Regions from separate parts of the Yersinia mollaretii ATCC 43969 genome, predicted to be linked through region 1. Evidence: predicted binding sites of a transcription regulator. Region 1 holds the regulator's gene; each other region holds the start of a gene.

Region 1 (5,869 bases):
TAGACGATAAACGATGACTCATAGTGATGTGCGTTGCCTAGTTAAATGACCAAAAGAAAAAGTCCTAAGTTGCGGTCTTTCCGACGTGATCGAAACGATACAAAGCTCTGATAAACGCAAACTCCGGCGGTTAATAAGCAATCTATTTCGTCAGTATGCAGTGTTTTTGAAGTTATTTGCAGGTGGAATAGGCCAACAACGGCGCTAAGTAGACCGTTTATAGCGGAGAAAGGCAAGTGAGGATCATAAAAGCAGAGTCATCATCCAGATAATTTCACCAAACCAGTTAATCGTGCCAGATTTAGATAAATACACCCCACAAGATTTGTATCATTTATATCCAACCGTTAACATTTTATCGTCAATATCACCCCACCAACTCAGCGAATCTGGTGAAAATATCATCGGTCAGTAGCGGTTTTTTATCACGGGTAATCGCACCTGATTACGTGGATGAAAAGTGACATTGGAAACAGACTAATCAGCAAAACCCAAAGCTTTTCGGGTGCGCATCAGCACATCAGGTGGCAATGGCAAATAGCCGTCATGGGCTGCCTGCTTTTGCCCTTCCGGTGATAACACGCGCTCAAGGAATGCCGCAGTGAGGGGCTCCAACGGCTGGCCCGGTGCCTTATTGATGTAAATATAGAGATAGCGCGACAAAGGATAGCGGCCATCTTTAACATTTTCGGGCGTCGGCAGCACAAAATCCTGCCCAGAGGCCGCCAGTGCCAGTGGTTTAACACCACTGTTACGAAAACCGATACTGGCATAGCCAATGCCATTTAATGACTCTGCTACGGCTTGCACCACAGATGCAGAACCGGGCAACTCATTGACATTATTTATAAAATCGCCATCGCACAGCACCCGATGCTTAAAGTAGCCATAGGTTCCCGAGGCTGAATTTCGGCTGTAACGCTGCAACGCGCGAGCCGCCCAGTCCCCCTCCAGCCCCAATTCACCAAAGCGCTGAACTGGGCGGAGCGCCCCACAGCGGCGATTTTGCGAGAAAATAGCATCAAGCTGAGATAAATTCAGTTTATTCAGTGGGTTGTCCTGATGAACAAAAACCACTAAGGCATCGACGGCCACAGGTACAGCCAGCGGCGGATAGCCATAACGTTGAATAAATGCGCTAATTTCACCATTTTTCATTGGCCGACTCATCGGGCCAAGTTGGGCAGCCCCAGCGGCCAAGGCGGCAGGGGCAGTTGAAGATCCTGCCGCCTGAATCTGCAAATTAACGCCGGGATAGTGATGATTGAAATCGTCAGCCCATAAGGAGATCAAGTTGGCTAAGGTATCAGAGCCAACACTGGAGAGATTGCCTGACAGGGTATGAGCAGTAGAAACTGACGATGATGAGTGCTGCGTCATCATTGGAGATAGCACCACCTGTTGCGCGAAAACGCCATAGCACAACCCTAGCATGGCGGTGAACAGCGCCCATTTTCCCCATCTCATCAGCTTAATATCCATGCAGTGTTAGGATTTGACTGCATTCTCGGCTAAAACTGTGGGAACAATCAACCGGTTCGGCAAGGTAAAGATAAATCGCGTGCCCAGACCAATTTCACTCATCACCTCTAAACGCGCGTCGTGGTGGCTCAATGCATGTTTCACAATCGCCAGCCCCAACCCACTGCCGCCCGTTTGCCGTGATCGCGCTTTATCCACCCGATAGAAACGTTCCGTCAGCCGTGGCACATGTTCCGGACCAATCCCCGGCCCATTGTCGCTGACCTGAAATTGCGCGCCTTGCGGTGTTTGCTGCCAACACACCTCAATTTTAGTGCCCTCAGGAGTGTGATTGACCGCGTTATAGACCAGATTTGATACCGCACTGCGCAGTTGGTCTTCATTGCCAAACACCTTTAACTGCTCGTTCACCCGGAAAGTAATCTCATGGCGACCATTACTCAGCGCCTGCACCTCATGCTGCAATACCTTGAGCATCAACGGAATATCCACCCGCTCATTCATATCCACATTAGGTGCAGCTTCAATACGTGATAGCGTCAATAGTTGTTTAACCAGTCCATCCATGCGCTTGGTCTGCTCCTGCATCGTCCCTAGTGCTTTGTCCCGTAATGGCCCAGCTAACTCTTGGTCATGCATCATTTCCAGATAGCCCTGCAACACCGTCAGCGGGGTGCGCAGCTCGTGGCTGACGTTAGCAAAGAAATTACGTCTCGCCCCTTCCAACTGACGCATTTGAGTCACATCACGGGCGACCATCAATAATTGCCCCTCAGAATAAGGCATCACGCGGAACTCGACGTAATAACCATTGTTCAATTGCAGGGTCAGCGGGCGGGAAAAGGTTTGTTGTTGCAGGTATTGGCTGAATTCAGGATAGCGCAATAAGTTGAGAATATGCTGCCCATTATCCTCCGGCCAACGGAACCCGAGCAATTGCTGAGCCAAGCCGTTACACCAGAAGATATTGCCATCAATGGTCGTGATAACCACTGCGTCTGGTAGTGACTCGGCCCCGCTACGGAATCGCTTGATAAGTAATGCTAACTCACGCCGACGCCGACGATTTCTCAGTTGCATCTGGTACAAGCCGTAAAACAGCGGCTCCCAGCTCCAACGCCCCGCAGGAGGGGTCATGCTACGGTCTAACCACAGCCAGTGAGATAATTTGAGTTGGTTATAGAAGTTCCAGACCAGCGCCGCGAGCACGGATACCAGCAACAACCAAGGGAGATACCCGATAAAAGCACCCAGCAGCAGTGCTGGCAAACAAAAAAGAGCCAGCTCTAAAGCCAGCGTTTTCCATGATAAACGTTCTAACACGACGAATTCTCCGGCACTGAAAACTCAGTAGCGCGTTGAGAAACGGTATCCAGTTCCCCGGACAGTTTGTACCATGCGATCATGACCATCAACTTCAAGCGCCTTGCGTAGCCGACGAATATGCACGTCAACCGTACGATCTTCTACATAAACGTTAGTGCCCCAGACATAATTAAGCAACTGTTCACGGCTGTAAACACGTTCAGGATGGGTCATAAAAAAGTGCAGCAACTTAAACTCGGTTGGCCCCATCTCTAGTGCTTGCTCATTAGCCATCACTCGATGAGAGGAGGGGTCAAGGCTTAACCCTTGCATTTCAATCACTTCTTCAACTGCCATCGGCGATATCCGCCGCATAACCGCCTTGATACGCGCCACCAACTCCTTCGGCGAAAAGGGCTTGGTGATGTAGTCATCAGCACCCACTTCCAAACCGCGCACCCGGTCTTCTTCTTCGCCACGGGCGGTCAACATCATCACAGGAATATCTCTGGTCAATGCTTCGCGTTTCATATGCTTAATAAACTGGATACCCGAGCCACCCGGCAGCATCCAGTCCAGTAGCACTAAATCAGGGTAAGGCTCCGACAGACGAGTGACTGCGCTGTCATAATCTTCGGCTTCTAAGGGTTGGTAACCATTCTGTTCCAACACAAAGCACACCATCTCACGGATTGGTGCTTCATCTTCCACCACCAGTATGCGTCTTGCCATCATCAACCCTGCCAGTAAGTTAGTGGTCACTATTTGATTTCGGGAGCCATTATGCGTCACTTTTGTGACATTTTTATGAAAAACATCACGCTTCTATCAGCAATAAGCATAGTGATAAATTTCACAGTAATTGCAAAATGCAGCAGCCAAGTTTGCGAGACGTCTCGGAGATTTGCCTCATGCTCTTGTTTTAGCCGCGACATCCTGCGACCAGCGTTTATAATCAGCGCCATTCTCTTTGACTGATAACCTGCCGTGCGGGAGATTTATGCGCATTATCCACACCTCTGATTGGCATTTAGGCCAGCATTTCTTCACCAAAAGCCGGGCTGCCGAACATCAGGCATTTCTGCACTGGCTCATTAAGCAGATCGAAGAAAATCAGGTAGATGCGCTGATTGTCGCTGGCGATATTTTTGATACTGGCTCCCCACCTAGCTATGCCCGCGAGTTGTATAACCGTTTCGTGGTTGAACTCCAGCCCACTGGCTGTCAATTAGTTGTTCTTGGGGGGAACCACGATTCAGTATCAACACTGAATGAATCACGCGGTTTGCTTTCTTATCTGAATACTACAGTGATCTCCTGCGCCAGTAGCCATCTCGAACAACAAATTATTACGCTGAAAAACCGTCAGAAACAGCCTGCGGCCTTGCTGTGTGCCATTCCCTTCTTGCGCCCACGGGACTTGGTGACCAGCCAAGCCGGTGAATCTGGTGGGCAGAAGCAATTGGCGTTGCAAGAAGCCATTGCGGGCCACTATCAGGCGTTATATCAGCGAGCCGTTGAACTGCGCAGCGAACTGGGTTTGCCTCTGTCTATTATTGCCACGGGGCACCTCACCACCGTAGGGGTCACCACCTCAGACTCGGTTCGTGATATCTATATCGGCACACTAGATGCCTTCCCGGCGCAAGCGTTTCCACCGGCTGATTATATTGCGCTGGGCCACATTCACCGCGCACAGCAAGTAGCTAAAACGGAGCATATCCGCTATAGCGGCTCGCCCATCGCCCTGAGTTTTGATGAATTGAGCAAAGAGAAAAGTGTTTATTTGGTGGAGTTTGCCCAACAAACATTGGCGTCAGTGGCCCCGCTACTCATCCCTCAATTTCAGCCGATGCAGCTCATCAAAGGGGATTTGCAGCAAATAGAGCAGCAGTTGGCTAAATTTGCTGACCACCAAGGCTTACCTGTCTGGCTGGATATCGAAGTGGCCACCCAAGACTATCTTACTGATATTCAACGGAGAATTCAGGCGTTGGCAGCAGATCTCCCCGTTGAGGTTGTACTATTACGTCGCAGCAAAGAACAGCGCAACAACAATATTGAGCGGCAAGAAAAGGAGACACTCAATGAGCTGAGTGTCGCCGATGTCTTCGAACGCAGACTGGCACTGGAGCCAGATTTAGCCGAGCCACGCCAGCAGCGGATGCGCCAAATGTTCAATCAGGTGGTTGAAGCGATCACCCAAGGTAATGATGCCGCAGAGGAGCAGCCGAAATGAGAATTTTAAGCCTGCGCCTAAAAAACATTAACTCTCTACAAGGGGAGTGGAAGATAGACTTTACTGCTGAGCCCTTTGCCAGCAACGGCTTATTCGCCATCACTGGCCCGACGGGGGCGGGGAAAACCACACTGCTGGATGCAATCTGCCTTGCGCTATACCACCAAACACCACGTCTGAATGTCACGCCCAGCCAAAATGAGCTGATGACACGCCATACCGCAGAATCTCTGGCCGAAGTTGAATTTGAGGTGAAAGGCACCCGTTATCGCGCCTTCTGGAGTCAACGTCGCGCTAAAAACAGCCCTGAAGGGAGCCTACAAGCACCTAAAGTTGAGTTGGCGTTATGTGAAAGCGGCAAAATCCTGGCCGACAAAGTGCGTGACAAGCTTGATAGGGTTGCAGAGATAACGGGGCTGGACTTTGGCCGTTTTACCAAATCCATGATGCTGTCACAGGGGCAATTTGCCGCGTTCCTTAATGCCAATGCTAATGACCGCGCTGAGCTATTGGAAGAGTTAACTGGCACTGATATCTATGGGCGACTATCCGAACAGGTGTTCGAACAGCATAAACAGGCCAAAGCCGATCTGGATGCCTTACACCAACAGGCAACTGGTATTGAGCTGCTCAATGAAGAACAGCGGTCAGCTCTATCACAACAAATAGATGTTCTCAGCCAACAAGAGAAGCAACTCGCCGCCGAACAATCGATTAATCAACAACAAATAAGCTGGCTAACACATTGGCAACAGCAGCAAAAGAGTGCACAGGAGTATCGGCAGCAACAAAAATTGGTTGAGCAAGCCCTCCTGCAAGCTCAGCCAGAGCTGCAACGGCTAG
Region 2 (5,869 bases), 1.4 Mb from region 1:
CCGAGGCGCTTAGCGCCATATTGCGCTTTTTTGCGCAACATCAATCATCAGTCGGCCATGAAGGCCCCGACGCCACCAGAGGTTAGAACATACCGTTATGTATCATGTCGTTGCTTCCGATTTAGATGGCACGCTGCTATCACCTGATCACATCCTGACGCCTTATGCCAAAGAGACACTGAAGTTGCTGACTCAGCGTGATGTGCACTTTGTGTTCGCCACTGGCCGTCACCATATCGATGTGGCGCAAATCCGTGACAGTCTGGAGATCAGCGCCTTTATGATCACCTCCAACGGCGCACGGGTGCACAACACAGCGGGGGAGCTGATTTTCAGTCATAACCTCGATGCGGATATTGCGCGTGATTTGTACAACATCGAACACCACAATACGGATATCTTGACCAACGTGTATCTGAACGATGAATGGTACATGAACCGTGAAAGCCCGGCGCAGAGAGAGTTCTTCCGCGAATCGGTATTCAACTATCAGGTGTTTGAACCGGCATTGCTGCCAACTGAAGGGGTCTGCAAGGTCTACTTTACCTGCGAAGATCATGACAAGTTATTGATTTTGGAAGAGGCCATCAACGCGCGTTGGGGCGATCGTGTCAATGTCAGTTTCTCCTTCCCTACCTGTTTGGAAGTGATGGGCGGTGGGGTATCCAAAGGCCACGCCCTCGAGCAAGTCGCCAAAATCATCGGCTATTCACTGAAAGAGTGCATCGCGTTTGGCGATGGCATGAATGATTTGGAGATGCTTTCCATGTCCGGCAAAGGCTGCATTATGCGCGATGCGCATCAGCGCCTGAAAGATATGCTGCCGAATCTGGAAGTGATTGGTTCGAATGCGGATGATGCCGTACCACACTATCTGCGTAAGATGTTTTTAGGTACCGATAAGTAACTGATTCATTGCAGTAAAAAAATGGCGCACTGTAGATGAGTGCGCCATTTCTTATATTAAGTTATCTCAGATAAGTCACTTACTGGTGTTGCCCCTGCTTTTGCAGGAACTGCACGCCCTTATCGGGGAAGTCGGTAAACACCCCATCCACTTGCGCTTGGTTGTAGATAATATCAAATAGCTGATTTACGTCAGTGGCGTATTTAGGCAGCTTATCCGCGCGGATAGTGAAGGGATGAACCATCATGTTGTTGGCATGGGCTTCCTTGACCATATCCGTCAGCTTGATGTTATCGGGTGTGGAGCTTTCAACCACCAGCATATGGTAGTCAGGGCCGATGCCGTCAGCATACTGTGCCACTTGCTTCATTGCGCCGGGCTTGAACATCCAGTCGTAGCTATAATTCACCCACTTGCCATCTGGCTTCTGCTCGTAGGTTTCATTCCAATCGGTATAAGCCACCAACTGAATCAGTTTCAGATCCATGCCCATCTTCGGTTCCAGCTCATTTTTAATGCGTTTTAACTCATTCGCATCAAAGCATTGCAGGTAAACGTTATCGGCTTTGCTGGTGTAGCCATACTGCTTCAGCACGTCCAACACTTTGGTTGAGATATCTTTGCCTTCTTGCTGATGGAACCATGGCGCTTTGATCTCAGGGTAGATACCAATGTTCTTACCGGTCGAATGATTCAGCCCCTGAACAAATTCAATCTCTTCCTGGAAGGTATGCACGCGGAAGTCAGATTTGCCCATCGGGAAACGGCCCGGATAGCTCTGCACCTTTTTGCCGTTTTTATCGATATCAAAACCTTCGGTAAATTTCAGCGACTTAATTTCGGGCAGGGTAAAGTCAATGGCGTAATAGCGGCCATCTTTGCGAGCGCGATCCGGGAAGCGATCGGCGACATCTGTCACCCGATCCAGATAATGGTCGTGCAGCACCACCAACTCATTATCTTTGGTCATCACCAAATCTTGCTCAAGATAATCAGCGCCTTGCGCGTAAGCCATCGCTTTCGCGGGCAGGGAGTGCTCAGGCAAATAGCCACTGGCACCGCGATGCGCGATAACCACTTTGTCGGCTGATTTATCTTTACTTAGGGGTTCTACTGCATGTGCCATACCGGCGACTGATGATGCCAGAATCATACTCGCTACCAGCGATTTTATGTGAGTTTGCATTGATATTGCTCCTTTAATCAATTTCAGGGTATGAAAAAGGCCGCGGCGCTATTAATCCATAAATAACGGCACAGCCTCTATTTAGCTCAACTCGCTAAACTTATAAATCCTGCTTTCTTGCCAGCTCTTCGTGATGCTTCTTCTCGCTGAACATCACGACAATCAGTAAGATCACGGCCAGAATGCTGCCGCCGATCATGACCATAAAGCCGCCATCCCAACCGAAGTAGTCCACGGTGTAACCGACGATAGCACTCGCCGCGACCGAACCGCCCAGATAACCGAACAGGCCAGTGAAGCCTGCCGCCGTACCTGCTGCTTTTTTCGGTGCTAATTCAAGCGCATGCAAGCCAATCAACATCACCGGACCATAGATCAGGAAGCCGATGGTGATCATACACGCCATATCGATACCAGGGTTACCGACCGGGTTCAGCCAGTAAATGATGGTCGCGATAGTCACCAGCGTCATAAAGAACACACCAGTGGCACCACGGTTACCTTTGAACACTTTATCGGACATCCAACCGCACAGCAGTGTCCCCGGAATACCCGCGTATTCGTACAGGAAATAAGCCCATGACGACTTATCCAGCGCGAAGTGTTTCACCTCTTTCAGGTAGGTCGGAGACCAGTCGAGGATGCCGTAACGCAGTAAATAGACAAAAACGTTAGCAATCGCGATGTACCACAACAGCTTGTTAGGCAGGATGTACTGCATGAAGATCTGCTTCGCCGTCAGCTCTTCTTCTGCCTCTTTACTGTAGTCGTCTGGATAGTCGTTTTTGTACTCTTCAATCGGCGGCAAGCCCACGGATTGAGGAGTATCTCGCATCAGCCCAAAGACAATTAATGCCACCAAAATGGCACCGAAAGCCGGCATATAGAGTGCTGCTTTCCAGTCGTTAAACCACGCCATCCCCAGCAGGAACAGCAATGGCGGCAAACCACCCCCTACGTTATGGGCGCAGTTCCAGACCGACACAATACTGCCGCGCTCTTTCTTCGACCACCAGTGCACCATGGTTCGGCCACATGGCGGCCAACCCATCCCTTGGAACCAGCCACACAAGAACAGCAGCACGAACATTACGGCGATGCTGGATGTTGCCCAAGGCACGAAGCCCATAAACAGCATCACGGCGGCGGAGAGGATCAAACCGGCCGAGAGGAATACCCGTGGATTCGAGCGGTCAGAGACCGACCCCATGATGAATTTTGAGAAACCATAAGCGATAGAAATACCGGATAGTGCGAACCCCAGATCCCCGCGAGAGAATCCCTGTTCGATCAAATACGGCATAGCCAACGTAAAGTTTTTACGCACAAGATAGTAGGCAGCGTAACCGAAGAAAATGCCCATGAAAATTTGCCAGCGTAAGCGGCGGTAGATGGGGTCGACCTGGTCTGTAGGAAGCCGTGCCACATGTGGCGCGGGCTTAAAAATACTCAACATGAGTGCCTCCGATGGCTTTTTTGTTGTTTTTTACCCCGGTGTTTCAACCCGGTGGTTAAACGGCTAACGTGCTCTCGTTTATGTTCTATAACGAACGCCATGCTAGATAAATTCGCGCTACTTATCTGTGAGTGATGGCGCATTTGTTACAGTTATATGAAAGCGGGGGCAATTTTGAGCGATTGGTTAACATTTTGAAACCAGTAATGAGGAAATACCTGTGACTTTGATCACAATCATGGTTTTAAAGCACCATAACGGTTTCGTTTTTAGTTCGTTTTTGTTCCTTATCAAACAATACCCATAAAGAGTGTGGCTCAATAGACGCATAATTAGCCGCCACGCGGCTGTCTGATAATGCGGGGTCTTTCATGACGAACAGTTCTCCTTACACAGAAACGGATGTCATCATCATTGGTGGCGGCGCGACCGGCGCAGGGATCGCGCGCGACTGCGCCCGACGGGGTTTGGCGTGTACGCTGTTGGAGCGGCATGACATTGCCACTGGCGCGACGGGTCGCAACCACGGCTTATTGCACAGTGGCGCACGTTATGCGGTGACTGACGGCGAATCGGCCCGTGAATGCATTGAAGAAAACCGGATTCTAAAACGTATTGCTCGCCACTGTATTGAGCAAACGGATGGGCTGTTTATCACCTTGCCGGAAGACTCTCTGGACTATCAGCAGCAATTTATCGCCCGCTGTCAGGAAGCGGGGATCGACGCGCAAGCCATTGATCCCAAGCAGGCACTGCGGCTGGAACCCGCCGTCAATCCCTCATTGATTGCTGCCGTCCGCGTCCCCGATGGTACCGTGGACCCCTTCCGCTTAACCGCCGCCAATATGCTGGATGCCCGCGAGCACGGGGCGAATGTGCTGACTTATCACGAGGTTATCGGGCTGTTACGCCAAGGTGACCGCGTGAGCGGCGTGCGCGTTTTCGATCATAAAAATCACCGCCAGTATGAAATCCATGCGCAAATTGTGGTGAATGCGGCGGGGATCTGGGGGCAACACATTGCCGAGTATGCCGATCTGCGCATCCGCATGTTCCCTGCCAAAGGTGCACTGCTGATCCTCGGCCATCGGATCAACAACATGGTGATCAACCGCTGTCGTAAACCGGCGGATGCGGATATTTTGGTCCCCGGCGACACCATCTCATTGATCGGCACCACCTCCACACATATCGAATATGACCAAATCGACAATATGGTGGTCACCGCGCAAGAGGTGGACACCTTAATCCGCGAAGGGTCAAAACTTTCGCCGCAACTGGCGCAAACCCGCATTCTACGGGCTTACGCCGGTGTTAGGCCGCTGGTGGCCAGTGATGATGACCCGTCAGGGCGCAATGTCAGTCGTGGCATCGTGCTACTGGATCATGCCAGTCGGGATGGGCTGGAGGGCTTTATCACCATCACCGGCGGCAAACTGATGACCTACCGTCTGATGGCGGAGTGGGCTACGGATAAAGTGTGTGAAAAACTGGGGGTGAGTGCGGGCTGCACCACGGCGCAAGAGCCACTGCCCGGTTCGCAACAATCGGCGGAACAGACACTCAGCAAAGTGATTTCGCTGCCCGCTAGCATTCGCGGTTCTGCGGTTTATCGCCATGGCGACCGCGCGACCCAGCTCTTGGCGGGGAACCGACTCGACAACAGTTTGGTCTGCGAATGTGAAGCGGTCACGGCGGGTGAAGTGCGCTATGCCGTTGAGTCGCTCTCGGTGAACAACCTGCTGGATTTACGCCGTCGCACTCGTGTCGGCATGGGCACCTGTCAGGGGGAACTCTGCGCCTGTCGCGCCGCTGGTTTACTCAGCCGCTTTAAGGTGACGACGCCGCAACAATCCCGCGAACAGCTTAGGCAGTTTTTGAATGAGCGCTGGAAAGGGGTGCGCCCAATCGCTTGGGGCGACGCATTGCGGGAGAGTGAATTTACCCATTGGGTCTATCAGGGATTGTGTGGTCTGGATGACACCCCGCCCGTGACCCCTGTTCAGGAGAAACACGATGAAATTTGATGTCATTATCATCGGCGGTGGGCTAGCGGGCTTGGCTTGTGGGATTCGTCTGGCCGAGCAAGGAAAATATTGTGCGATTGTCAGCGCGGGCCAAAATGCGCTGCACTTCTCCTCCGGCTCTTTGGATCTATTGGCAAAATTACCTGACGGGCGGGCAGTCAGCCAGCCGCTATCCGCCCTTGACGCATTAGCGGAATTGGCCCCTGAACACCCCTACAGCAAGATGCGCCAAGCGGGGCCAGCGGGCGAATTGAGTGAATTGGCACCCCAAGCTGAAGCACTCTTGCAGCGCT
Region 3 (5,869 bases), 1.1 Mb from region 1:
TTGAAAGTAATAAGGCAATGCGGTTCTTTTGACGACGCCATGCCTGCTTTTTACGGCGGGTTTCCATCAGCGTCGCGTCACTTTGCATATCCATCGTCGCCATCTTAGCGCCCCTCTTTCTTAGCCAGACGCAGAATCATTAACTTAGATAAAGCCAACACGATAAAGGTAATGACGAACAGGATCAGGCCCAACTCCATCAATGCTGCGGTGTGTAAGCCCGATTCAGCTTCGGCAAACTCATTCGCCAACGCGGAGGTAATACTGTTGCCCGGCATAAACAGCGAGAAGCTGTCGAGCTGATAGGTGTTGCCGATAATAAAGGTTACCGCCATGGTTTCCCCTAATGCACGACCCAGCCCCAACATCACGCCACCGATAACCCCATTTTTGGTATAAGGCAGCACAATGCGCCAGATCACTTCCCATGTAGTGCAGCCAATGCCGTAAGCCGACTCTTTCATCATCACCGGCGTTTGTTCAAACACATCGCGCATGACCGCTGCAATGTAAGGAATAATCATGATGGCTAAGATGATACCCGCAGCCAGAATCCCGATACCGAATGCCGGGCCAGAGAACAGCACACCCACAATGGGGATGCCGGACATCACGTTGCCGACAGGCTCTTGGAAATAGCGGGCAAAGAGGGGGGCGAAGACAAACAAGCCCCACATGCCGTAAACAATGCTGGGGATCGCCGCTAACAGTTCGATTGCCACCCCTAGCGGGCGTTTTAACCAGTTTGGTGCCAGTTCAGTTAAGAACAGGGCAATACCAAAACTGACCGGAACCGCGATCAGTAGGGCGATCACCGAGGTAACCACGGTGCCGTAAATCGGCACTAAGGCACCAAACTGTTCAGCCGGGGCATCCCACTCTTTGGTCCACAGGAAGGCCCAACCAAATTTCTCGATACTTGGCCAGGAAGCAATAATCAATGAAATGATAATGCCGCCCAACAGAAATAGGGTAATCAGCGCAGCCAGTTTAACCAGCGCACTGAAAATGATGTCACCGTATTTGCTCGGTGCTTTGATCGTCGGCTTGTTCGCAGCCATAAACTCTCTTCTCATCCTACCCCTAATACTTCAAGCTGCAGGGGTGTTGGCTGCTTTCGCTCACCCCAGTCACTTACTTGAGTAAGCTCCTGGGGATTATCTCAATTGCCGCCTACCTACAACTCGAATTATTTAGGGTATATATTGTGAATCAATATTTCATAAACCGCTTATTGCCAGTAAATCAGAAGATTGGCTTGCCACTGCTATCTTTAATTTGCGTCTTCCAAGCGGCACGGACTTGCTCAACCACGGCATCTGGCAATGTTGCGTAATCCAGTGCGTTGGCTTGTTTAGCGCCGTTTTTGTAAGCCCAATCAAAGAACTTCAGAACTTCAGTGCCGTTAGCAGCATTTTTCTGCTCTTTGTGCACCAAAATGAAGGTGGTTGAGGTAATTGGCCATACATCATCCCCTTTCTGATTGGTTAAGTCTTGAGCGAATGTTTTGCTCCAGTCTACGCCTTTAGCCGCTGCGCTAAAGCTCTGCTCAGTTGGGCTAACCGGTTTTCCATCAGCAGAAACCAGTTTGGTGTAAGCCAAGTTATTCTGTTTGGCGTAAGCGTATTCCACATAACCAATGGCACCCGGCAGACGCTGAACGAATGCGGCAATACCGTCGTTACCTTTGCCACCCAAACCGGTTGGCCAGTTAACCGTAGAACCTGCACCCACTTTCTCTTTCCAATCAGCATTCACTTTCGCCAGATAGCTAGTGAAAACGAATGAGGTGCCAGAACCGTCAGCACGACGAACCACAGCGATATTTTGATCAGGCAATTTAACGCCTGGGTTCAATTTAACGATTGCGGGGTCATTCCATTTTTTAACATTGCCCAGATAAATATCGCCCAGTGTTTTGCCGTCTAATGTCAGTTCACCGGATTTGATGCCAGGGATATTCACGGCCAACACCACACCGCCAATCACTGTTGGGAATTGGAACAAACCTTCAGCAGCCAGTTTGTCGTCTGCTAATGGCGCATCAGAGGCACCGAAATCAACCGTGTTGGCGATAATTTGTTTCACGCCACCTGAAGAACCGATCCCCTGATAGTTAACTTTGTTACCTGTTTCTTTCTGATAAGAATCTGCCCACTTGGCATACACCGGCGCGGGGAATGTCGCACCTGCACCTGTCAGGCTTGCAGCAGCGAACGCGGACACGGTTGTCATAGATAAAGTCGCTGCCACAATGCTGGCTACGGTGGTACGCATCAGTTTCATAATCCCTCCTAATGGGATATTAGAATTAACTCTAGAGTGTCTAAATTGTTTTCATCAGATTAAGTATGGTGCAGGAGAGAAAATAGGACAGTTTAATGACAGAAAAATGTACGAAATATGACAGTTATATGACAACCAAAAAAAGCAGCAATTATCGCTCTATGTCCCGAAATTTATGCAACCCGTCAGGCCGTGGGGTGACTTCCATTCAGGGATCGTTAGTGTCGCGGCTGCTATGCAGCCGCGCTCGGACTGTAGGTAAGATACATTCACAAAAGACTCAGCATAATAGACCTATAAAAAACTCAAATATAATTTAGGCTGACGGCCAGAAATTAACAAACTCTTGTGGTTCCCCCTAACAGAATCACTATTCACCAGTCATTAGTCAATTTAACAGACTCACCAACAATTGGCTTTCCATTAACCGAAAAAATAGCTATATCTCTATTCAATCCTAATGGGTGATATGCATTTGATAAATCAACAGCTTTTATTGGCTTGTTCAAAAAATTATTTTCTGTAACTAACCTTCGCTTAAATGAAGAATATATTGGAGCACCAAAAATCTTCCTTATCTCATCATAAATAAATATATGTTTTTTCTCAAACGGGATTATACGCTTATTATTAAATATAAATGTTACAGCTTTCAAATCATTAGCAATAGCTATTTTTTTAATAGCTAAAATGTCCTTTTTTATATTTTCAAAATAAGCATTATCGACATCATAAACAATACCTTTTAATTTAATCTCATCCGTACTCGGAACGTCTTCAACAAGTAAAATATTAGGCTTACAAACAATAAGTATCTCATTGTGAATATTAGGGTTCATTTCTTCTATAAATTCATTAAAATTTTCTAAAATACGAAATGATGTTTCTAAGTAAAGACCATTTGTTTGTTTACCTTTGTTTATTTTATCAACCAAAGAATAAGGTCTTTTTAATTTCCCAGTCGCTTTATTCTCCCATAAATTCCAAAAGAAATTACAAAGCAAACTTGATTTACCTGCGTGAGTAGGAAAACAAACATCAGAAAAATGCGTTCCTAGAATATTTTGATAAGGAACATCAAGAACAAGATGTGTTGGAAAAGCGCCACGTCCTTTTCCTTCAGAATAAGAAACTAAAGAACCAGACATAATATCCCACTTAGAGACTATCTTTTCAAACCTGTCCCCTACGAAAGGGGATATACATTTGTTAATCGCAAGACCCTGTTCGGATGAGATAGCATGGATAATATGAAAATTCTCATTCAACAGTCCTTTTTCCCAAGAAATTAATTGGTTTTTTTTATAAAAATCATTATCTATGCTATCCACACTATCTATGCTGCTCATACTACTCACATTTAAAAAATTGGATTAGATTATATTCTATAAAAATTTTCTTTATATTACAAAAATAGAAAAATGAACTAGAAAAAATGAAAAGGACTACAGTTATAAGTAATATTTCTAATGAAGATGGTGCATATTACCCACACTTAAAAGTGCGACCTGATGAAAAATGTTTTTATTATTAAATATTTTAAACGCCCTACAAATAAAACACTAACACCCTACAACTTATTGATATGTAATACGATACACTGGAAGTAACATTCCAGATCATTTGATAATTCACTGTAGAAACATTCCGTTTATTAGTGGTTTAATACTGACTTTTAAATTTTGACCATTACCTGGTTGAATGCCAACCCAATGTTACATTATTACTTTCTCGATATTGCCAGATTTCCGCCTGTTACAGCAGAGTCACTGCAACGGCTCCCTTATATGAAGAAAAAAAATTATGCTAAAAGAGTTAGATGCCACATTAGTGATGAAAGCAGCTAATGACGGATTGGATCGCGCCATAAAAAACTGGGCTAAAATTGAGCACCTGATGCGTAGACCATTGACTAAAGAAGAATTTATCACCCATAAATCGCCCCCCCCTCAACCCAGCGTAATAAGAAGCTCTATCCCTGGTCATCCGTTTATTGAAGAGGAAAACCCAGAAGTAGATGAATTTATAGCTTTAGCCGTAGATATGCGAAAATCATCAGCTCGCCTACGCAGTAAAGAACTTTTTCCAACCATTGAAAGCGGTATCCAGCGTGTTTATTATGAAACATCAACGTTGTTGCCAGCATTGGCACAAACAGCTCTTTTGAACAATGGTCATGTCACGGAATATCTAGGGGATGGGCTATTAATTCTATTTAAAGTGGATGCAGGAAAGCTAGATTATAGTATTAGTGATGCCTATACTGCGGCGCATAACTGTGTGCATGATACCCGTATTATAGTGAATAACTTGCTGCAAGAGCGCCTCTTGCTACCTAATCTGGATTTGGGTGCGGGGCTTTCGATTAGTCAGGCGCTTATCACTTTTGTGGGTATTCCAAACAATATGCAACCTAAAGCTATTGGACAGTGTGTTTGGGAGGCATCAAAACTGAGCTATGGAATAAATACAGTTAATATATCTCGTACACTTCGTGACTTATGGCCACCCTCACAATCTGCTTCTCTTAGATTCAGGAAAATACCTGAGACAACTAAACATCCCGTTGATGGTTTTTGTGTTTTTCCTACTGCAATTACAAATTGTTGAAGTTTTGAGTTTATGGCTGAAAACCCGGAAGTATTGATAGGGGTGTGGAACTAAAACGGGTCTGCTTACCAGTGTAATTTAGCGATTAAATTAATTTAGTGGCATCAAAAAAATAGCCCACCCTATTTAGGATGGGCTTTGATGTAGAAATTGCCTTTAGCTGAAGGAAAATGAACTATTCAACTGTAACCGATTTTGCCAAATTACGTGGCTGATCCACATCAGTGCCTTTAATTAAGGCAACGTGATAAGACAATAACTGTAGCGGCACAGTGTAGAAGATAGGAGCAATAATCTCTTCCACGTGTGGCAACTGAATGATTTTCATGCCTTCGCTATCAGTGAAACCCGCATCTTGATCGGCAAACACATATAGCAAGCCGCCACGCGCGCGCACTTCCTCGATGTTGGATTTCAGTTTTTCCAACAATTCATTGTTTGGCGCGACCACGATGACGGGCATATCAGCATCAATCAATGCCAATGGCCCGTGCTTCAATTCACCGGCTGCATAAGCTTCCGCATGAATATAGGAGATCTCTTTCAGTTTCAGTGCACCTTCCATCGCGATGGGGTATTGATCACCACGGCCAAGGAACAATGCATTGTGCTTATCAGAGAAACCTTCAGCCAGTGCTTCAATGGTTTTATCCAGAGAGAGCATTTGCTCAATACGTGCAGGTAGCGCCTGTAATGCATGAACAATCTCATGTTCCAAGCCAGCATCAGCGCCTTTCAGCTTACCAATACGGCCCACCAGCATCAGTAAAACGGTCAGTTGAGTAGTGAAGGCTTTGGTTGAAGCCACACCAATCTCAGTACCGGCTTTGGTCATTAACGCCAAATCTGATTCACGAACCAGTGAAGAACCGGCCACGTTACAAATCGCCAGAGAACCTAAATATCCTAACTCTTTTGATAAACGCAGGGCAGCTAGTGTATCGGCAGTTTCACCCGATTGAGACAAGGTGAT
Region 4 (5,869 bases), 940 kb from region 1:
CACGGTAACATACCTCAATGAAAGCAATTCAGAATCTACTGCTGAACTGACGGAGAACGAAACAAGGAACATCGCCAACGAAGCATCGGCAGATAAACAGGCTCCCGACGTAATTGATGTAAAAATGCAGCCCCCGTTCGCGCCTTTTTTTTCCAGTCAGAAAATGTTGTATATTAAAATTTTCTTTGTATTAGGTCTATTGAGTATCTTCATTCTTCTTTTGTTAAACTTCCATAAAGACACGAATAAAAATACAGATTTTTTTTCAAACTATCAATTAATTGGCGAAGTGAACCAGTGTAAGGTTTATGCCAGCAATACATCTATTTTGTGGCCACGTAGCGAATATTTAGATTTCGTTAAAAACAAAAATACCTCTTGTCAACCCGGACAGGTAGCTTACATAGCGATGAATATATTCAGAACACGCGCACTCATCCATATTTGTGATAAAAGCGTGAGCAATACTGCATCCTGTTTAACAAAATTATATATTATAGAGAGTGAAAATGAACGCTAAAAAGACGCTCATTCTATTTGCTATTTTAATGGTGATCGCCTTTTCTCCTTATATCGCGAAGATCGTCTATGATTATCATTCAGATCACTTCTCTTGCCGGGGGAGAATTAACTTCATATATAATGAAACCCACTTCAACGCACAAGTTAAGTACACTTTTAATGGTGATAAGGGTGAAGTTGCTGTAGTCGGTGAACTTAACAGGCCAGGAGAAAGAACCCAGAGAATATCGCAACAATTACTATTTAATTACACTCATAATGGTAATGAGATTGTGATGTTATCCACAAATTCAGCGTTGAGCGACGACCAAGCTAGAATGCTGGTTTCGTTCGTTCCTGATTTCTATCTTTTTAAAGACCGAGGTCTTCGCATCCGAATTTATCAGCAAGGAGATGGCTATGTATTTACAACATTTAACCTCCCTGTTTTTATCTGTACTAAAATATAAGAGATCATCATAATCCTATTACACTAGTACAATTTATAGGCCATGGCGATTTCTAAGCGCTCGCTGAAAATCAGCCCGCGTTCCTAGCGGCCCTCTCTTTGCTCAAGATATTCACTCCCAGCGCTGGCTACGGAGTGAAGTAGAGAACTGTGTACAAACTCTATTTTTGCTTCACCGCCGCCAATGCCTGTGCACAAGCCCAGGCTGAACTCCAAGCCCATTGGAAGTTATACCCCCCTAACCAGCCGGTAACATCAACCACCTCACCAATAAAGTACAATCCGGGAACTTTATGGGCCTCCATTGTCTTGGAGGATAGCTCCTGAGTGTCTACGCCGCCAATGGTGACCTCAGCAGTTCGGTAGCCTTCGGTCCCATTGGGTTGCACTCGCCATTGCTGAAGATGGGCCACCAACGCAGCCTGCTGCGGTGCATTTAATTGCTTCAGAGTGACATCCGGCAGTTGTTCCAATGTTTGGAGACACTCCACCAAACGCTTGGGTAACAGTTGAGCCAAGGTGTTCTTCAGTGTTTGATTGGGATGTGCTTGCCGCTCGTTATTGAGGAAGGCGTCCAGATCCGTGTCAGGAAGTAAGTTAATGCTCACATACTCGCCAGCCTGCCAATAGCTTGATAACTGCAAAATAGCTGGGCCAGAAAGCCCTCGATGGGTGAATAAAATACTCTCGCGGAAGCTGACACCACTCTCTGCGGTGACCACCGCCGGAACTGAAACACCGGAGAGGGTTTGCAGGTGCTCCAAAAGCGGCTTATGCAGGGTAAACGGCACCAACGCCGCACGGGTTGGCAACACTGTCAAACCAAACTGCTCTGCCAGTTTATAGCCGAACGGAGATGCGCCAAGACCGGGCATAGATAGCCCACCAGAAGCCACAACAAGTGAGTGGGCGCTCACTTTCTCATCATTGATATGGAGCAAAAAGCCAGTTTCACTTTTTTCAACCGATCGCACATCGCTGCGCAACCTGATCGTCACCTGACCCAACTCACACTCTTTCAGCAAAAGTTCCACCACCTGCTGTGCGGAGTCATCGCAAAAAAGCTGCCCCAGAGTCTTCTCATGCCAGGCGATGCCATGGCGATTCATCAGGTCAATGAAATCCCATTGGGTATATCGCGCCAAGGCAGATTTACAGAAATGAGGATTCTGTGACAAATAGGCGGCAGGTTCAGCATACATATTGGTGAAGTTACAGCGGCCACCACCCGACATCAGTATCTTGCGGCCCGCTTTTTTGCCGTTATCGACCAATAGCACCCGACACCCTGCTTGTCCGGCCTGAGCGGCACAAAATAGCCCCGCAGCACCCGCACCTATCACAACCACATCAAACTGTTCCACACTGGGCCTCATTGAGTAAAATCATCATTGCTGCAAAATCGCCCCTATTTGGCTACTTTTTATATTATTTAGGGCATTCAACCGACAAATTAGCGGCGGGGGATTGTAAGTCGCTCACCGAAAGATCGCCAGAGTAAGAAAATGTCTCACCCGGTAAAACTAAGTAACTTCCTGATATAACATACATATGTTGCCCCAAAAGAGCAGTTGATCCGCAGTCATGTCAAAAAAAGGTCATATTTTCCTTTTCCCCACCCCCCATTGTCACTGATAATGCGCCGCGTTCATGTCCACAAACTGGCGTAACGCTTATGCTACATCTTTTCGCTGGCCTGGATTTCCATACCGGCCTAATGTTAGTTCTTGCTTTGATGTTCGTGCTGTTTTACGAAGCCATTAATGGTTTTCATGATACAGCCAATGCGGTTGCGACCGTAATCTATACCCGTGCCATGCGTTCACAAGTTGCTGTTGTGATGGCGGGGGTGTTTAACTTCCTCGGCGTGATGCTGGGCGGTTTGAGCGTGGCTTACGCCATTGTTCACTTATTGCCTACGGATCTGCTGTTAAACGTCAGTTCGGCACATGGGTTGGCCATGGTCTTCTCTATGCTACTGGCGGCGATTATCTGGAATTTGGGCACTTGGTATTTTGGTATCCCAGCCTCCAGTTCTCATACACTGATTGGTGCTATCATCGGTATTGGGCTAACCAATGCATTAATGACCAGTACATCTGTTGTCGATGCACTGAACGTTCCTAAGATGATTCAAATCTTCCTGTCATTAATCTTATCCCCAATTGTGGGTCTGGTTATTGCCGGATTGATGGTGTTCCTGCTACGTCGTTACTGGAACGGAACCAAGAAGCAGCAACGTATTCATCTGACACCTGCTGAACGTGAAAAGAAAGACGGTAAACGTAAACCGCCATTCTGGACTCGTACTGCGCTGATCATATCGGCTATCGGCGTGAGTTTCTCTCATGGCGCTAACGATGGTCAGAAAGGGATTGGCTTGATCATGCTGGTTTTAATCGGCGTGGCTCCGGCCGGTTTTGTCGTGAATATGAATGCAACTGGTTATGATATTGCCCGCACCCGCGATGCAGTGACTCATCTGCAACAATATTATCAGCAACATGTTGAGGTTCTGCCTCATGCTGTCGCGCTGAAACCACTGGTACCAACACCAGAAGCCTTGCCAAACACACCTGCACAGTTCCACTGTGATAGCTCACGCGCCATGATAGCGATTGAACATGCACAGGTGCTGCTGGCGAATCTGCAAAGCTATGACGACCTCACGGTTGATCAACGCAGCCACATGCGTCGTTTGCTGATGTGTGTCGCAGAAACCGCAGGGACCGTTGCCAAGCTGCCAGAAACCAGTGCTGAAGACCGCCGTTTCCTCAACAATCTGCGTACCGATTTGTTGGAAACCGTGGAATACGCACCGACCTGGATTATCGTTGCCGTCGCTCTGGCTCTCTCTTTGGGGACCATGATTGGCTGGAAACGTGTTGCCGTGACCATCGGTGAGAAAATCGGTAAGAAAGGCATGACCTACGCACAAGGGGTTTCGGCCCAGATGACAGCGGCGGTTTCCATCGGGATTGCGAGTTATACCGGTATGCCAGTATCGACAACTCAAGTGCTCTCTTCAGCTGTTGCCGGGACCATGTTGGTCGATGGCGGTGGTGTGCAGAGCAAGACGGTTAAGAACATTATGTTGGCATGGGTATTAACCCTACCCATCTCTATTCTTCTTTCCGGTGGGTTGTACTGGGTCGCATTGAAGTTTATTTAAGCCCAGCGAGACGTTTTACTATCACCGTGCATCGACGTGTAGCACGATGATAATACCGAGCGGTATATAGAACCGAACGGTGATGATAAGCAAAAAGGCGGCCTTAACAGGTCGCCTTTTTAAATACTTTTCTGCCCATTATTCATGCTAATACCACAAGATTAATCCCACCAGACTCACCACGACTAAACCACATAATGCGCTGGTCAGTATAAATTGCCCACGTAATCGCTCACAGCGGCGAATAAACTCCGGATCATGGTGATCAAGATAGCGTTGAGTAAAAATATAACCCACTAATCTAATCTGTTTGCTCGGCTGGCCATGGGAGGTAAAGAATCCACCGCCATCAACATATTGATACAGCAACGGGTCGCAGCCACGTAATACCACTAACAACGCACGCAGTGATGAATAATAACGTGCCATATTAATCACACATACCACACACAAAGCCCAAAAAAGCGCGACGGTACTGATCATAATCATCCTCCCAGCGATATATTGCTATTGGGTCAGTTACCTGAGCCTCTACGCCATCGCTCACTCTAGTCGATACAAACACCCCCAGGGCCTGAAAACCACCCCCTATCGTTCGCTTTCTAATGGTGGTTCGACGTGTTATTCGCTCGACACAACATCCGAACATGTAGGACTCCCTTTAAGAGTGTAGGAAATGAAATGAAAAATAGCCTGATAATCTCTAAATTAAGCCTATTTCGGCATTGGTTAAGTATCGATTTGCACTAACTTATACTGAATCATACTTGCTGGATGCGCGTTAAATTCGTACGGAAATTGATTAATCATTAATCTTTCTTAACTGAATTAGATAAGCTTGACTACTACTTTTACTAAATTATATTTGCATCACAAATATGAAATTCCATTCATTCGAATGCTTTATCAGCGCTATACTTAAGAGAATGATCTGCTCTAAATTCGAATGACCGGATAATGTGCCGGGCAATAAGCGGCAGAATTGAGTCATTCCTCTGCGAAAATAGGGGTGAAACGACAAAGGGTGACTTTAGTGATCATCATCAAAACAGTGTGTTGTGATCCGTGAAACACTTCAGTTAGGGGTCATAATGCTACTATATAGATATCGCGTAGCACCCGTTCAACTGGTTGAATGTTTGCTTACCCATTAATTAACATTATGGAAGGAGTTTACTTATGGCTTACAAACACATTCTGATTGCGGTTGACCTATCTCCGGAAAGTAAGGTGTTGGTGGAAAAAGCGGTCTCCATGGCCAAACCGTACAATGCCAAAGTTTCCTTGATCCATGTCGATGTTAACTACTCAGATCTCTATACCGGCTTGATCGACGTTAATCTTGGCGATATGCAAAAACGCATCTCTGAAGAGACACACAATGCATTGACTGAGCTTTCGCAGAATGCGGGCTACCCGATTGAGCAAACCCTGAGTGGTAGCGGCGACTTGGGTCAGGTACTGGTTGATGCGATTAAGAAATATGATATGGACTTAGTATTATGCGGCCATCATCAAGATTTCTGGAGCAAGTTGATGTCCTCAGCACGCCAACTGATCAACACCGTGCATGTCGATATGCTGATCGTGCCTCTGCGCGATGACGAAAATGGCGAAGACGATTAAACGCTCGTCCAATACCACTTAATGTTGTTACCGCTAACGCCCGCCTCTCGCGGGCGTTTTTTATTGTGCTTTTGCCGGTATCGCCCCTGTCGCCACTCATT

The links. The regulator PhoB, encoded in region 1, activates phosphate uptake and scavenging genes when phosphate is short. The targets are predictions, from matches to a motif close to CTGTCATAAAACTGNCNNAT.
Positions count from the first base shown of each region.
Region 2: the regulator PhoB is predicted to act here: its motif matches at 3,693-3,712, upstream of glpT (glycerol-3-phosphate transporter).
Region 3: the regulator PhoB is predicted to act here: its motif matches at 2,402-2,421, upstream of pstS (phosphate ABC transporter substrate-binding protein PstS).
Region 4: the regulator PhoB is predicted to act here: its motif matches at 2,555-2,574, upstream of pitA (inorganic phosphate transporter PitA).

Region 1 covers NZ_CP054043.1:2,358,325-2,364,193, reverse strand. The annotation lists gene brnQ (branched-chain amino acid transport system II carrier protein) at 1-22, opposite strand, end outside; gene HRD69_RS10430 (PstS family phosphate ABC transporter substrate-binding protein) at 478-1,467, opposite strand; gene phoR (phosphate regulon sensor histidine kinase PhoR) at 1,489-2,805, opposite strand; gene phoB (phosphate response regulator transcription factor PhoB) at 2,830-3,519, opposite strand; gene sbcD (exonuclease subunit SbcD) at 3,788-5,026, shown strand; gene HRD69_RS10410 (AAA family ATPase) at 5,023-5,869, shown strand, end outside.
Region 2 covers NZ_CP054043.1:937,605-943,473, reverse strand. The annotation lists gene pldB (lysophospholipase L2) at 1-86, shown strand, start outside; gene yigL (sugar/pyridoxal phosphate phosphatase YigL) at 98-907, shown strand; gene glpQ (glycerophosphodiester phosphodiesterase) at 987-2,093, opposite strand; gene glpT (glycerol-3-phosphate transporter) at 2,194-3,549, opposite strand; gene HRD69_RS20725 (hypothetical protein) at 3,794-3,922, opposite strand; gene glpA (anaerobic glycerol-3-phosphate dehydrogenase subunit A) at 3,921-5,576, shown strand; gene glpB (glycerol-3-phosphate dehydrogenase subunit GlpB) at 5,566-5,869, shown strand, end outside.
Region 3 covers NZ_CP054043.1:1,252,223-1,258,091, reverse strand. The annotation lists gene pstA (phosphate ABC transporter permease PstA) at 1-103, opposite strand, end outside; gene pstC (phosphate ABC transporter permease PstC) at 105-1,061, opposite strand; gene pstS (phosphate ABC transporter substrate-binding protein PstS) at 1,246-2,286, opposite strand; gene HRD69_RS05480 (hypothetical protein) at 2,661-3,635, opposite strand; gene HRD69_RS05475 (hypothetical protein) at 4,090-4,896, shown strand; gene glmS (glutamine--fructose-6-phosphate transaminase (isomerizing)) at 5,072-5,869, opposite strand, start outside.
Region 4 covers NZ_CP054043.1:1,414,378-1,420,246, reverse strand. The annotation lists gene HRD69_RS06245 (winged helix-turn-helix domain-containing protein) at 1-520, shown strand, start outside; gene HRD69_RS06240 (hypothetical protein) at 510-971, shown strand; gene HRD69_RS06235 (BaiN/RdsA family NAD(P)/FAD-dependent oxidoreductase) at 1,132-2,334, opposite strand; gene pitA (inorganic phosphate transporter PitA) at 2,646-4,142, shown strand; gene uspB (universal stress protein UspB) at 4,290-4,625, opposite strand; gene uspA (universal stress protein UspA) at 5,322-5,768, shown strand.